One region of the Halobacillus trueperi genome, then DNA from elsewhere that is predicted to be linked to it. Evidence: riboswitches for the same ligand, from Rfam matches in the RefSeq annotation. Region 1 holds a riboswitch; the other holds the start of a gene.

Region 1 (7,549 bases):
TCATGAAACAAACCGTACTCATTACAGGAGCATCCAGTGGATTCGGTTTCCATACAGCAGTGAAATGTGCACAAAAAGGTTTTCGTGTTATCGCCACGATGAGAAATGTAGAAAAGGCCTCTGCGTATGAAACGCTCGATGACGAGGTACAGAACTGCATCGAAGTATGGCCGTTGGATGTGACGGATGCACAGTCGCTTGAGCGTTTTTCAGAAAAAGTGAACACGCTGGAACGACTGGATGTACTCGTCAATAATGCGGGTTATGCTGTTGGCGGATTTCTTGAACAGGTGCCGCTTGAAACGTACCGCAAGCAATTTGATACGAACGTTTTCGGTGTCATTGCCGTAACCAAAGCGGTTCTGCCATTAATGCGTAAACAGGGGAGAGGAAAGATTTTAAATGTGAGCAGTGTGAGTGGCTTGATCGGATTTCCGGGCTTATCTGCTTATGTTTCTTCCAAACATGCATTGGAAGGATTATCAGAAAGTCTCCGTTTTGAAGTGAAACCGTTCGGAATTGATGTCGCTTTGATCGAGCCGGGCTCTTACCAGACGAATATATGGTCGACAGGGCTGGAGATGCCGGAAGAAGTCCAGAACCCTGAATCTCCTTATGCCGAATACATAAAAGGGTTGTGGAGTGCGCTCAACAAAGAACCGCACGGCAATCCTCAGGATGTGTCTGACCTGATGACCGGATTGATGGAAAAAGAATCGCTAGTGAAACTCCGCTATCCGATCGGTGCCGGTGTGAGAGCCAATGTTTGGTTCAAACGTTTGCTGCCGTGGAAGTGGCTGGAAAAGACTGTGTTACAAAAAATTCTAGGAAAAGAGAAAGCCAAAGGAGTGGGGTTGAATGGAAAAAGTGATGCATGGAGCGGAGGAGATGCGCTTCGAGGGTAATGAAGTCGGAATCCTCGTGTCTCACGGGTTTACAGGAACGACGCAAAGCATGAAGCCTTTAGTTGAAGCCTATGCTAGAGCTGGGTACACCGTTTATTGTCCGAGGTTAAAAGGCCACGGAACAAGCCCTGAGGATATGGAATCGACCTCTCATATGGATTGGGTGCAATCAGTAGAAGAAGCGTACACCTGGTTGAAAGAAAGGTGTTCGAAAATATTTGTCGTAGGGTTATCAATGGGGGGAACGCTTGCGTTGTATATGGCGAGTGAGTACCGGGACATTGAAGGAGTCATTCCAATCAATGCGGCCATAGATATTCCCGCACTTGAAAATAGCCAGGGAACGGACGAACGCTTTTTAGATGCGATCGGATCGGATATCAAGGATCCTGCAACTGTCGAACTTGCGTATGACCGCACACCGGTGAAATCGATCGGAGAGCTCGTCGGATTGATGGGCAAAGTGAAGGACAGGCTCGATGAAATCCACTGTCCGATTATGATTTTCGTATCGGATGAGGATCACGTCGTTCCTCCTCACAATTCAGAAGTCATCTTCGAATCGGTATTTTCTGAACACAAAGAGATCATCCATCTGGAAAACAGTTACCATGTGGCGACCCTTGATCATGATAAGGATATGATTATCGAGCGCACCCTGGAATTTTTCCAAATGTACACGAACACAAAGTGATTGCCCGGGAAATAGAAAAGGCTTTGTAATCTAGTAAAAAATTTATTATAATAGAGACAAATCAAGAAAAGTAAACGGTATAAAGCCTTCAAGGGGAGCCTCCGGCTGAGAGTGAACGTATAGTTCTGACCCTTCGAACCTGTCAGTTAGCACTGGCGTAGGGATGGCGGCTTTTTTGATGGTGCAATGCAAAGTTGGGACTCCTCCATCAGGAAGCTTCCCTATTTAGCGTTGCTTTTTTTGTGTCTTTTTTTAGGAGGAATGTTGAAATGAGAAATCGTCGCGTTTTATTTCTCGTAGAGATTGCGATTTTTTCAGCACTCGCACTATTGTTGGATATCATCCCGTTTTTATCGTTTAAACTGTGGGCGCAGGGAGGATCGGTTTCCTTTGCCATGGTCCCAGTCTTCATCATGGCGTTCCGTTGGGGGGTAAAAGGTGGTGTCACCACCGGTTTGCTTTTAGGAATCTATCAAATCATGACAGGCGCCTATATTATGACCCCTCTTCAGGCGTTTCTTGACTATGTCGTCGCCTTTGCTGTGATTGGAACAGCTGGCTTAGTAGCAAAACCGCTATGGAATGCGATCAAATCGAAAGAGTCCCGTCGATTGGTCGGATGGATCATTGTCGGCTGCCTGATCGGAAGTGTGCTGCGCTTTTTCGGACACTTTTTTGCAGGCATCGTTTTTTATGGCGAGTTCGCCCCTGAAGGCCAGCCGGTCTGGTTGTATTCCCTCGTCTATAATGGTGGATACATGCTTCCGGCGTTTATCTTAAGCAGTATCGTCGTCAGTCTCCTATTTGTAAAACGACCAACACTATTAAGCCATTAATAAGAATCCCCCGATTGGTGTTTCGGCATCAATCGGGGGATTTTAGTTATTTCTTTATCATTGTTCAATCTCATTAACGCTCCGATTGAGGAAGACTCAGTTTCGAGACTTTTGTTGAGTGGATGGGGACTGCGGGGTATGACTCGCTTTCCGCGGGAGCGCGGTGAGCCTCCTCGGACTGCGTCCTGTGGGGTCTCACCAAGCACTTTTTTCCCGCAGGAGTCTCGCCATTCCCCTCCGCCCCTTTGCCATATAAGTATCTTGAAACCACTTCCGGAATAAGTCGCTTTTTATGCCCATGGTAATTGGAGGGGAATGAACTCCTAAGGACGCTATTCTGCATACGAAAAGCTTGTTATAGAGCGCTTTATGCTTATAACACATGGATAGTGGAAGGCACCCTCCCACAGTAAAGGGGGTTCGTTTCTCACCTTCATGGAATGGGGTGGTTGGGAAGCTGCGAGACTCCCGTGGGAGAAAGGAGATAGGCGAGATCCCGCAGGACGAAGTCCGAGGAAGCTTGCCACTCCCCCACAGGAAAGCGAGTAGCTTCCCAGCCACCCCTAACACTCAACTCGGCAAACGAACCCCGAAGTCTCGAAATCGAGTCTTCCACAATCCTGCCATTTAGTCGAATAAAATGCTTTTTATTTGATTTTTTCTTCTATCGAGGTTTGAAACGGGCGATTATAGTGAAAATAAGATAAGCACTCTAGTTGGGGAGGCTACGTAATGGACCGTTTAAAGCGGATTGGGAAAAGTAAGTGGTTTTGGATTATCGTCATCATTATAGCTATTTTAAGTGTTACGATTGCTTATCACACTTCATGGAAAGCTCTTCCTGAGGGGGTTTCCTATGAAGGGGAAAAGCACAAGATGGAAAATATTGAGTTTTTCCGTGATTTAACATACGAAAATGAAGCAGGAAAGACCGTGCATGACCTTCAGGTTTTTGAAGAGATCAATCAAACCATATCGGAAGCTGAAGACTTTATTGTAGCGGATATGTTCTTATTCAATGGCTACACGAATGGGAAAAACGAGTTTCCTCAGATCTCAAGTAATCTAGTGGATGCCATTTTAAAAAGGAAAGAGGAAGTCCCTGATTTGAAAGTGGTTTTCATAACCGATCAAATCAACACGATTTACGGGTCGTATGAATCGGAGACGATCAAGCGTCTGGAAGATGGAGGGGTCGATGTCGTTTTGACCAATTTGAATAAATTGAGAGATTCGAATCCTTTATATTCGAGCGTTTGGCGGCTGTTGTTTTCCTGGATGGGTACCGGAGATAACGGTTGGATCAGTAATCCTATGGCCAAAGAAGCTCCGGATGTGACGCTCAGATCGTATATGAAACTGTTGAACATCAAGGCGAACCATAGGAAAATCCTTGTCACGGAGAAATCTGCAATTGTCTCGACAGCAAACCCTCATGATGCCAGTGGTTATCATGAAAACGTGGCGTTCAAGATGACAGGGCCGATCATCAAAGATATTTTAGAAGCCGAAGAAGCCGTTGTTAACTATTCAGGGGAGGCTGATTTTCCTGAATATGAGAACCGGAATTGGGAGGCCCAGGAAGGTCCTCTGACGACTCAATTTGTAACGGAAGGGAAAATTTATCGAGCGGTTCTCGATGAATTGTCGGAAGCAGGTGAAGGGGATACCGTCTGGCTCGGAATGTACTATCTGGCTGATAAGAAAACCATGAGCTCGCTTGATGATGCAGCCAACCGAGGAGCTACGGTGAACATTGTGATGGATCCAAACAAAAAGGCGTTTGGTCATGAAAAAACCGGCATTCCTAATTTACCTGTAGCTGCCGAGTTGCAGCGCCTTGGTAATGAGAATATCCATTTGCGCTGGTATGACGTCAATATCGAGCAGTATCACACGAAAATGCTGTATATCGACCATCCTGAGGAGGATGTCATCATCGCGGGGTCTGCGAACTATACGCGTCGTAACCTATCCAACTTAAACTTGGAAGCCGATGTTGTCATCAAAGGGAATGGAGAAGAACAAGTATTTACAGATGTAAATGATTACTTTACACGTATATGGAACAATGAAGATGGACATTACACGGCTGACTATAAAGAATACCAGGATAATTTAACATTCATCCGTTATGCCACCTATTATTTGCAGAAATGGACATGGTTTACGACATACTGATAGAAAAGGAGCGCACATTCCGTGCGCTCCTTTCTTTTTATAATAGTGTTTCTGCTTTAGCAGGGTTTGTCACAATAAGGAGAACTTTCCCTTCATCCAAATCTTCTTCGTATTCTTCTGCTTCCTGTTCAGAAAATCCGATTTCCTGAAGTTTTGTGCGTAGTTCGTCGCCCTGTTTGCTGAAGAGATTGCTGATTACGTTTTTGATGTCCTGTTCGGAAAGGCCGATGGTATTGGCGTTGACGTTTTTAGCAATACGGTCTGTACGGTCGTCATCGTGCGACAGGATGTAAATGTCTTTGTTGTCGATGCCTTCGTCTTTTAAGCGCTTCACATCTTCCATCAGTTTTTCATCATTTGTGTATTCACGCACTGTCGGTTTCATCGTTGATCTCTCCCTTTTTTTAATAGCTGCTACGGTATGGAATGTACCCGGGTGGAGGTGAATTAAACGTGTGAATGGGCAGAGGTTTTATCAACCAAAACGAAAAGGATATCAATCAAAACGTAAAAATATCAATTGAAAATTTCATATATCAATTAAAAATTCAATAAATCAACTGAAATCTAGATATAACAATTAAGCTTCTAATTGCTAAACCGCAAACCGAAATCTTGCAGGAATTTGTCCAAAAACCTCGAATTACATACAAGATTGGAGGGGAGAAAATGAAATCAAAGATCATCGCTACGTTTTCTATTTGTGCTCACGACCCTGAAACAGGGGAGTGGGGCGTTGCCGTACAGTCGAAGTTTTTAGGTGTTGGATCGATTGTTCCGTGGGCGAAAGCAGGTGTGGGAGCGATTGCAACCCAGGCGCTAGGAAACCCGCAGTACGGGCCGGACGGACTGAGCCTGCTCGAACAAGGGCTTTCAGCTGAGGAAGTGATCGAGCGGTTAACTTCCGAGGATCCACAAAAGGAAGACCGCCAAGTCGGAATTGTCGATGCGAAAGGAAACGGAGCTACGTTTACAGGTAAGGAGTGCTACGAGTGGGCTGGTGGCAAAGCCGGCAAACACTATGCGGCGCAAGGGAACATTCTTGTGAATGAGGAGACCGTCACCGATATGGGGGAAGCTTTTGAACAGGCGGAAGGTTCTCTTGCTGACCGTTTAATGGCTGCGATTAAAGCCGCTCAGCGTGCGGGGGGAGACAGCCGTGGGAAACAATCGGCAGCTATTCTCGTCGTGAAAGATAAAGCAGGGTATGGAGAGCTCAGTGACGTCGCCGTCGATCTCCGAGTCGATGATCATCCGGAACCGATTGAAGAACTGGACCGCATCTATCAGCTGCACCAACTCTATTTCGGGGCATCCGATCCTGAGGATGTCGTAGGACTGGATGGTGAGGTGAAGGCAGAGGTCGAAAGTCACTTGCGTCGTCTCGGTTATCTCGAGTCAGAGGACGTTACTCTTGATGAGTTTTACGATACGTTCACGACATATTTACACACGGAGAACTTCGAAAGCCGTGAGCAGGAGCGCGGTAAGATTGATTTGAAAGTTCTTGAATACATGAAAAAACAATGAGTTTGAAAGCCGTACATGAGAGATGTGCGGCTTTTTGATTGAACTATTTTCAATGAATCCTTTTACCTAATAGAGAAAAGTTCAGCAACTTTTGTCTTTTCTGTGAAATTCATAAATGCGTTTGCAAAAACCACACCATCGGTATAAAATATAAGTAAAGCAGGTCATCTGATGACCTTACTTTTATACATGTATTGAGAGCGTTGACAAATCGAGTGGTGGGGGAGGATTTATATGATTTTATTCGTGGCTTTGAGTGCGATACTCGCTCCTTTTATTTTTCTGGTCCTTTTACGAATGCCGGCGAAAAAAGGGATGTTGTATAGCGCATTGATTGTGATCGGCCTTGCTTACTTCGTATGGGGTGTGGGGGAGAAGGTGATTGCTGCCTCTATACTGGAGGGGGCGCATAAGACGTTAACCATCCTGTTTATCTTATTCGGAGCGATTGTTCTTTTGAACACTTTAAGGAACACGGGTGCGGTGGACAGGATCAATCAAGGATTCCGGAGCATTTCCAAAGATATGAGAGTACAGATTGTCATTGTGGCCTTCTTATTCGGCGCCTTGATCGAAGGAGCCGCGGGGTTTGGGACGCCGGCGGCTGTGACAGGGCCTTTGATGGTGGCTTTAGGATTTTCACCACTGGCTGCCGCGGCCATCGCGCTTATTGCGGATAGTTCAGCGGTTTCTTATGGAGCAGTTGGCACCCCGATCCAGGTCGGATTGAGTAATATTCCGGGAGCAGATCTTTCTTTTTACAAAGAAATCGGAGTACAAGTCGCGTTCTTTGATCTGTTTGCAGGAAGTTTCATTCCACTTATTCTTGTAGTCATTCTAACCGTCTTTTTTGGGAATCAGCGGAAACTCAAGGATATTAAACAAATGATTCCGTGGACACTTTTGGTCGGTTTCACCTATACATTATCCGCTTATCTTTATGCAAGCCTTTTCGGTCATGAGTTCGTCGCGATTTTAGCTTCTTTGACCGGCCTGCTCGTTGCCACCTTGACGGCGAAGAAAGGTTTTCTGCTTCCTGATGAACCTTGGCAGGAAGCCCTTCAAGAGGAGAAGGGGGCCGATGAACCTGTCTCTATGAGCTTGTGGGCGGCTTGGGCTCCTTATGTGATCATTGTCTTACTCTTACTTGTGACAAGGATCGTTCCGTCAGTCAAATCATTCGCGTTGACCTGGGTTGATCTTTCCTGGACGGATATTTTAGGTGTGGAAGGCATTACGTCTTCTTGGCAAGTGCTTTATTCCCCGGGATCTGTATTAGTCTTTGCTGCCATCATGGCGGTCCTTGTGCAGAGGAAGTCCTTTGACCGGTTTGCGAAGGCGGCGAAAGAATCCGTGCTCTCCATGAAGGATGCGGCTTTAGCGTTAGTTGCGACACTTGCGCT
Region 2 (7,549 bases), on a different contig from region 1:
TTGAGCGGAGACTTCATGAGTTATTAAAAGGGATTACGATTAGCTGGGGGATTTCCTGTCATAAAGGTGGGTATCAGACTTTTCATAAAAGCTATGAAGAGGCGGAAACGGCACTGAAAATCGGTCAGCAGCATGAAGAAGGGGAGCGGACGTTTTTCAGTGATACCAGAATGAACCGGTTGCTCATGGCACTGTCCCACGAGGAAGAAATCGGAGCGATTGTGTCAGATACGTTGGAGAAGCTGATTGATTATGACCAGAAACGGCAGACAGAACTGATTCATACGTTTATGGTCTATAACAAATACAACAGCAATGTCAGTCAGACGGCCCGTGCCCTGAACTTGCACCGCCAATCTTTGCTGCACAGATTGAGAAACATTGAACATTTGACTGGCCTCTCTCTTCTCAATGCGGATGATCTTTTTTTGCTGGAGCTGAGCGTAAGGTTATGGCTTTTGAAAAAGGTGGATGCATAGAGCGCTCCCTCGGGATGACGCTCTATTTCTCATCTTTGACTGTCGTTTTCCATTCGCCCTGATCGGTCCCGCGTTGGTCCAGCTTGACGGTCCACTGATCGGATTCTTCATCAAAGGAAAGTAGCGAAACGATCAGCACATCTGTCTGCTCTGGTTCTGTTTCGGACAAAGCTGTAGAGAGAGCTTCGGATGCTTTTAAATCCGCTCCCTGTACTTCACTCATTTCAAGCTCCTGGACTTTATCGGCGGTTGCTTGTTCTGGGTAGGATTCAGCGATATCTCCGTCTACCCACACTTCGACCTGTTTGCCAATCCAGAGACCTTCAGGAGCTTCGGATACCCACATGGCCCGTCCTTCATCCCCTGAATCATCATCCATCGGTGTGACTACGAGGATCCTGTCTTCATCTTGATCCATGACAAATCCGCTTATATCCGGATTGGTGGAGTCTGCTTCCACTTCATTCTGATCCACTTCTTCTGTTTCTGACACCCCACATGCACTAAGGAATAAAAAGAAAACCATCAACATGCCAAGCATCCATCTCATTTTCATCATTCTCACACTCCTTATCTACTTTGTTGACGTTTGAACGGGAGGAAAAGTTTCACATGACAGAAACATCCAACTTTGTTATGATGAAAATCACCAAGCGAATAAGTTTATGAAACTACTAGGGGAGCCTGAATGGGCTGAGAGGAAAGCGAGCAAGCTTTCTGACTCTTACGAACCTGATCTGGTTAATACCAGCGGAGGGAAGTAGTCTGACGATACGTGTATCGACTTACTGCATACCAGGCCAGGTCCTCTAAGGATCTGGCTTTTTTTATCTGGTTCCATTCAGCTCCTGTACGGAAAGGTGGTGAAAGATGAGAAACACAAAGATACTCACAACGATGGCCGTGCTTATTGCCATTGGAACGCTTGGAGCTCAATTTCTCTGGTTTCCGGCTGGAATTGCGAAAGCTTATCCTGTCCAGCATGCGGTTAATGTAGTCGCGGCGGTGGTGCTTGGACCCGCCCCGGCGGTCATGATTGCTTTTGTTATCGGGCTCTTACGTTTCTTATTAGGGCTCGGCACCTTTCTTGCTTTTCCGGGCGGAATGTTCGGTGCATTATTGGCAGGGCTTTGTTATCGATTCTATGAAAGAAAAAGGTCTGCGGTGATTGGTGAAGTTTTAGGTACTGGAGTCATAGGGGCTTTGGCATCTGTTCCGATTGCGCACGTCCTGATGGGAAGTTCAACAGGTGTTTTCGCGTTTGTTCCTTCTTTTGTCGTAAGCAGTGTCTCGGGGGCTTTCATTGCTGCCTTCATTTTATCACGAGTGAAAGTTGATAATATGATCTTACAACCATAATACACGGAAACTGCTAGGGGCGCGAGTATTCGCTGAGATAAGGAGACATTCCTTGGTCCCTCAATACCTGATCCGGGTCATGCCGGCGGAGGGAAGTAGTAAGAATCCCCTTCTGTCCTCTAGTAGCTTCCGAGAATAATAGGAGGCTCTATCATGTCTTTTTCCAATCAATTAAGAAAAGAAAGTCAGGATATCTATCAAAAAATCTTCACTCATCCCTTTATCCAGGGTATCGGAAAAGGGGAGGTTCCAAAAGAAGCGTTGATTCACTATATCAAGGCTGATTATGAGTATTTGAATGCCTTTATGCACGTCTATGGAATCGCCATTTCCAAATCTCAGGGAAGGGAAGACATTCAACTGTTTAACGAACAAATCGATTTTGTGTTGAACAGTGAGGTTCACCCTCACAACAATTTTTGTGAACAGATTGGCGTTTCCTATGAGGAACTGCAAGGGTATCCATTGCCGCCAACCGCTGATCACTATATTAAACATATGCTATTTCATGCCTACCAAGGAGGAATCGGAGAAATATTAGCAGCCTTGCTTCCGTGCCCGTGGACGTATTATGAAATTGGAGTCGAGCTGATGAACAGCTATCAGCCAGGGTCCGATCACCCCTTCCTCCCGTGGATCGAGTTTTATGCCAATGAGGAAGTGAAGGGTCTGACAGCGGTGTTATGTGAACGGCTTGATCAGTATGCGGAACGTGCGTCGGAATCGGAAAAACAGCGGATGAGAGAAGCCTTTCGTAAAAGTTGTCAGCTGGAATATGCCTTTTGGGATATGGCCTATACCCAAGAGCAATGGCCTTGTGAAAAGGAGGGTGTGAAATGAGACAAGTCTCATGTGCGTTGACGATTGCCGGGACCGATCCTAGTGGTGGTGCGGGTATTCAGGCAGACTTGAAAACTTTTCAGGAGTTGAAAAGTTATGGCATGAGTGTTGTGACATCAGTCGTTTCGCAAAATACGACAGGAGTGAAAGATGTTCATCACCTGCCGGAAAATTTCATTAGGAGTCAGCTGAAAGCTATTTCTGAGGATATGCCTGTCCAGGCACTGAAAACAGGGATGATTGCCAACAAGAAAATGATGAAAGTCATCAGTGAATGGTTGGATGAGGTGGGTGCTCCGTACGTCATGGACCCTGTCATGGTTGCCCAGAGTGGGGACCCGTTGATTGAAAAAGAAGATCAACGTTATTTGAAAGAATATCTTGTACCAAAGACAGCGCTCGTCACTCCCAACATCCCTGAAACGGAAGTGCTTGTTGGAGGGAAAATTGAAACAGAAGCGGATATGAGAGAAGCGGCCGAAGTGATCGTGAAAGACTTAGGTGCGGCTGCAGCCCTTGTCAAAGGGGGCCATCTCAATGGAAGAGCGGTTGATTTTTTATATGATGGGCAGTGGTTTCATGAATTTGAATCCGAACGTATTGATTCTTCCAATACACACGGGACAGGTTGTACGTATTCTGCAGCCATTACGGCATACTTGAGTCAGGGACACGCTTTGCCACAAGCCGTCAAAGAAGCGAAATACTTTGTAACAGAGGCGATCCGCCATTCCTTCGATTTAGGAAAAGGAAGTGGCCCGACCAATCATTTTGCTTTGCGTGAGGAGGTTTTCAACCAATGGCTGTAAATGTTATCGACAGAGTGAGAGAACAACGCCCACTGATCCATCACATCACGAATGCGGTCGTCATGAATTTCACAGCGAACGGACTTCTAGCATTCGGAGGATCACCGATAATGGCCAATGCCAAGCAGGAGGTTGCAGAGGTCACCCGATTGTCTCAAGGGCTGTTATTGAATATAGGGACGCTTCATGAAAACCAGGTGGAAGCGATGATTCTTGCAGGAAGAGCAGCAAAAGAGATCGGCATTCCGGTCGTCCTCGATCCTGTTGGCGCCCCTGCAACCTGCTATCGTTCAAACGTATGCCAACGTATTTTGCAGGAGGTGAAGCCGACCGTCATTAAAGGAAATGCCGGTGAAATCGCCCACCTCGTCGGTCAGGATGTGGAAACGAAAGGTGTAGACGCTACAGGAGAAGCTGACGCTGAAGCCATCGTTCGTCTAGTTGCAGAAAAATATCAGACCGGAGTCGTTTGTACTGGTGAAAAGGATGTCGGATGTATCGACGGGGACGTTTTTGTCAATGAAACCGGACACCCTCTCCTTGCTCAAATTACAGGATCCGGCTGTTTGCTGGGTTCCTTGCTCACAGCAAGCTTAACGGTAGAAGGCAATTCTAAAGAAAAGGTTCTAGCAACATTAAGTCATTATGGACGGGCGGCAGAACAAGCAGCGGATCACCCTGATGTCAAAGGTCCAGGGACATTCATTCCCAGGTTTGTCGATGCTATAGCCATGGGGGCTGAAAAATGAAAGCTTCTACCCTTAGAAAATACTTCATTATGGGCAGCCAAAACTGTAACAAAGATCCCTTGAGCATTTTGGATGAAGCGATTAAAGCTGGCATCACGTGCTTTCAATATAGGGAAAAAGGAGAAGGCGCTCTAACTGGAGAAGCGAAGTACAGTCTCGGTCATAAGCTGCGCCAACGTTGTGCTGAAGCGGGTATTTTATTTATCGTCAACGATGAAGTTGAACTTTTTGATGTGCTTAAGGCTGATGGAATCCATGTGGGGCAGAGTGATCGTAGTGTGAATGAAATCCGCTCCAACTATCCGGATACCATCATTGGATTATCTGTATCCGATCGCATTGAATTAGAACAGAGTCCGGTCAATCTTGTCGACTATTTAGGTGTTGGACCGATGTACAGAACAACGACGAAGACAGACGCCAACCCTGTAGCAGGTCCTGAATGGGTGAAGATCGTCAAACGGGAGTATCCAAACATGCCCGTAGTCGGGATTGGGGGTATCCATCCCGAAAATGCTGGTAAAGTAATAGAAGCGGGAGCGGACGGTGTCGCTGTCATTTCAGCTATTACCCAAGCTGTGGACATGTCTTCTATCGTAAAATCTCTATAAAACATAAGGAACTCATGCCTGTCATGAGTTCCTTTTATCGTTATCCGAGGGTTTTATGGTTTCCCAGACTTTCCCCTGGTTGAAGAACAGGAATATCGACCTGAACCGTATCCGGATACTTAATCCCTGCTCCTGTATTGAGTACGACCACTTCATCCTCGGCGGTAATCCAGTTTTCTGATCTTAACTTTCTGGCAGCAGCAAAGGCTGCAGCTCCTTCGGGACACACAAACGCGCCTTCTTTTTGAGCCACTCTTTTTTGTTCTTCCAAAAGCTCATGATCGCTGATGGCTACCGCGCATCCACTTGTATCGTATAAAGCGTCGAGGACAAGGAAATCTCCAATTGCTTTTGGAACATTGATCCCAAATGCTACCGTTTCAGAATCTTTCCAAAATGTCGATTCCCTCTTCCCTTCCTGCCATGCTTCCACAATTGGAGCACAGCCTTCAGATTGGACTGCTACGAGCCGTGGCATTCGGTCTTTGGTGATCCAACCTAGCTCCTGTAATTCTCTCAGAGCTTTATGAATGCCGATCAATCCAACTCCACCACCTGTGGGATAGAGGATGACATCCGGCACGTTCCAGCCCAATTGTTCGGCTATTTCCAGCCCCATCGTTTTCTTCCCTTCAATTCTGTAAGGTTCTTTTAAAGTGGACACATCGTAGAGTCCGGATTTTTCTACTGCTTCCGCCACGATTTTTCCCGCATCGCTAATAAGCCCATCGACGAGAAAAAGATTAGCCCCGGACAAAGCGCATTCATTACGCGTAATTTTCGGCGCATCGACAGGCATAACGATGGTCGATTCCATTGATGCTCTTGATGCATATAAGGACCACGCAGCTCCAGCATTGCCATTGGTGGGCATAGCGAGTTCTTTCACTCCCAGCTCTTTTGCTTTAGATACACCGACCGCAGCTCCTCTTGCTTTGAACGATCCGGTAGGGATGATGCCTTCATCTTTCATATGCAGTTTGCGGATATTCATATCTGTCTGAAGGGTGGGTAAAGGGATTAACGGACTCATGCCTTCTCCCAAAGAAGTTTTATATGTAGGATCCTGGAGTGGTAATAGTTCATGGTAACGCCAAAGGTCTGGGGTTCTCTCTTTCAGTTGCTCAGGGGACCACACCTTTTTCAGACTGTCTAAATCATAGCTTACAAGTAAAGGAGATCCGCATGTACATAGATGCTGGGGTTCGCTTGTTTTATAGGTTTCCTCGCATTTCGGGCAGTACAAATGAGATAAGTAACTGTATGTCATCTTCATCCTCCTTCTATCCGGTTATTCGTATCTTAACATAAGAAGTGGAAGGAGAGGTCCATGGCGACATTGTATTAAGGACATCTTCAAAACTTCATACACTTTTTACATTACAAGAAAAAATATCTTTGAATACAATGAAAGTACAGTCGTTTAAAAATTCAGATAACTAGCGCGGAGGGGATGAAATGGTTCTTCCTTTTGACATTTTAGAGTATCACCAGCGTTTGCAGAAAACGAAGAAACGCATGGCTGATCAAGGAATTGACGTGCTTTTGATTACAGACCCGGCAAACATGAATTACCTTTCTGGTTATGATGCCTGGTCTTTTTATGTACACCAAATGCTTGTGATTATCATCGATGAACCGCAGCCGCTTTGGATTGGTCGTTACCAGGATGCAAACGGTGCACGGGTGACCACGTGGATCTATGATGAGAATGTCATTGCCTACCCTGACTACTTCGTTCATTCAGATGTTTATCACCCGATGGATTTTATAGCAGATATCCTCCTTCAGATCGGTCAAGGAAAAAGGAAGATCGGCGTTGAGATGGATCATTACTACTTTACGGCCAAAGCTCTGGAAAGGTTGAAAAGAGGATTGCCGAATGCCACCTTCCAAGATGCGACCCTGCTTGTGAACCGTGTCCGTATCGTTAAGTCTGATCAAGAAATCGAATATATGAAAAGGGCAGCTCAAATTGCGGACCTAGCAATGACTAAAGGCGTGGAAAGCATTTATCCGGGCGTTCGGGAGTGCGATACCGCGTCCGAAATTTACTATCACATGGTCAGAGGGACCCCGGATTTCGGTGGGGAATATCCGGCGATTGTTCCACTGCTTCCGACCGGGGATCATACGTCCATTCCACATCTTACCTGGTCAGACCGGCCTTTCGTAAAAGGAAATGCTGTCATCATCGAACTGGCCGGGTGTTATAAGCGCTACCATGTTCCTCTTGCCCGTACCGTTTCCATCGGAGAACCGAATGAAAAAATGAAACAAGTCGCCCCGGTCGTTTTGGAAGGGATTCAGAATGTCCTCGACTTTGCAAAGCCTGGGGTGACTTGTGGAGAACTTGAAGAAGTTTGGAGAAAGAGTATTAAGAAACACGGTTTTGAAAAAGAAGCCCGTTTAGGTTATTCCGTCGGTCTCAATTATCCGCCAGATTGGGGAGAACATACGGCGAGCATCCGAAAAGGAGATCCGACTGTCCTGGAACCCAATATGACGTTCCATTTGATTCCGGCGTTATGGTTCGATACGGACGGGATCGAAATCAGTGAAACATTCAAGGTCACAGAATCTGGGAGTGAGCGGTTCACCACTTATCCGCAGGAGTTAATCATACGTGATCATATGGATTTAAGCGGCCAGATCAGCTGAAGGAGGTATGGAAAATCAGACTCTTTGAACGGAAAGACATT

The links. A riboswitch is a leader RNA that binds a small molecule or an ion and turns the genes downstream of it on or off. The one in region 1 is predicted to bind thiamine pyrophosphate.
Region 2: it holds a riboswitch for thiamine pyrophosphate, as region 1 does, so the genes downstream of both, tenA (thiaminase II) here and thiT (energy-coupled thiamine transporter ThiT) in region 1, are expected to answer to the same signal.

What each region holds. Positions count from the first base shown of each region.
Region 1 is NZ_QUAE01000001.1:311,511-319,059, forward strand. It holds gene DYE48_RS01635 (SDR family oxidoreductase) at 3-905, shown strand; gene DYE48_RS01640 (alpha/beta hydrolase) at 859-1,599, shown strand; TPP riboswitch at 1,681-1,780, shown strand; gene thiT (energy-coupled thiamine transporter ThiT) at 1,869-2,435, shown strand; gene DYE48_RS01655 (phospholipase D family protein) at 3,168-4,616, shown strand; gene DYE48_RS01660 (YflT domain-containing protein) at 4,654-5,001, opposite strand; gene DYE48_RS01665 (DUF1028 domain-containing protein) at 5,286-6,146, shown strand; gene DYE48_RS01670 (L-lactate permease) at 6,381-7,549, shown strand, end outside.
Region 2 is NZ_QUAE01000004.1:262,011-269,559, forward strand. It holds gene DYE48_RS07795 (PucR family transcriptional regulator) at 1-479, shown strand, start outside; gene DYE48_RS07800 (DUF3221 domain-containing protein) at 502-1,038, opposite strand; TPP riboswitch at 1,146-1,255, shown strand; gene thiW (energy coupling factor transporter S component ThiW) at 1,350-1,838, shown strand; TPP riboswitch at 1,844-1,949, shown strand; gene tenA (thiaminase II) at 1,992-2,678, shown strand; gene thiD (bifunctional hydroxymethylpyrimidine kinase/phosphomethylpyrimidine kinase) at 2,675-3,487, shown strand; gene thiM (hydroxyethylthiazole kinase) at 3,478-4,236, shown strand; gene thiE (thiamine phosphate synthase) at 4,233-4,847, shown strand; gene DYE48_RS07830 (threonine synthase) at 4,888-6,117, opposite strand; gene DYE48_RS07835 (M24 family metallopeptidase) at 6,306-7,508, shown strand.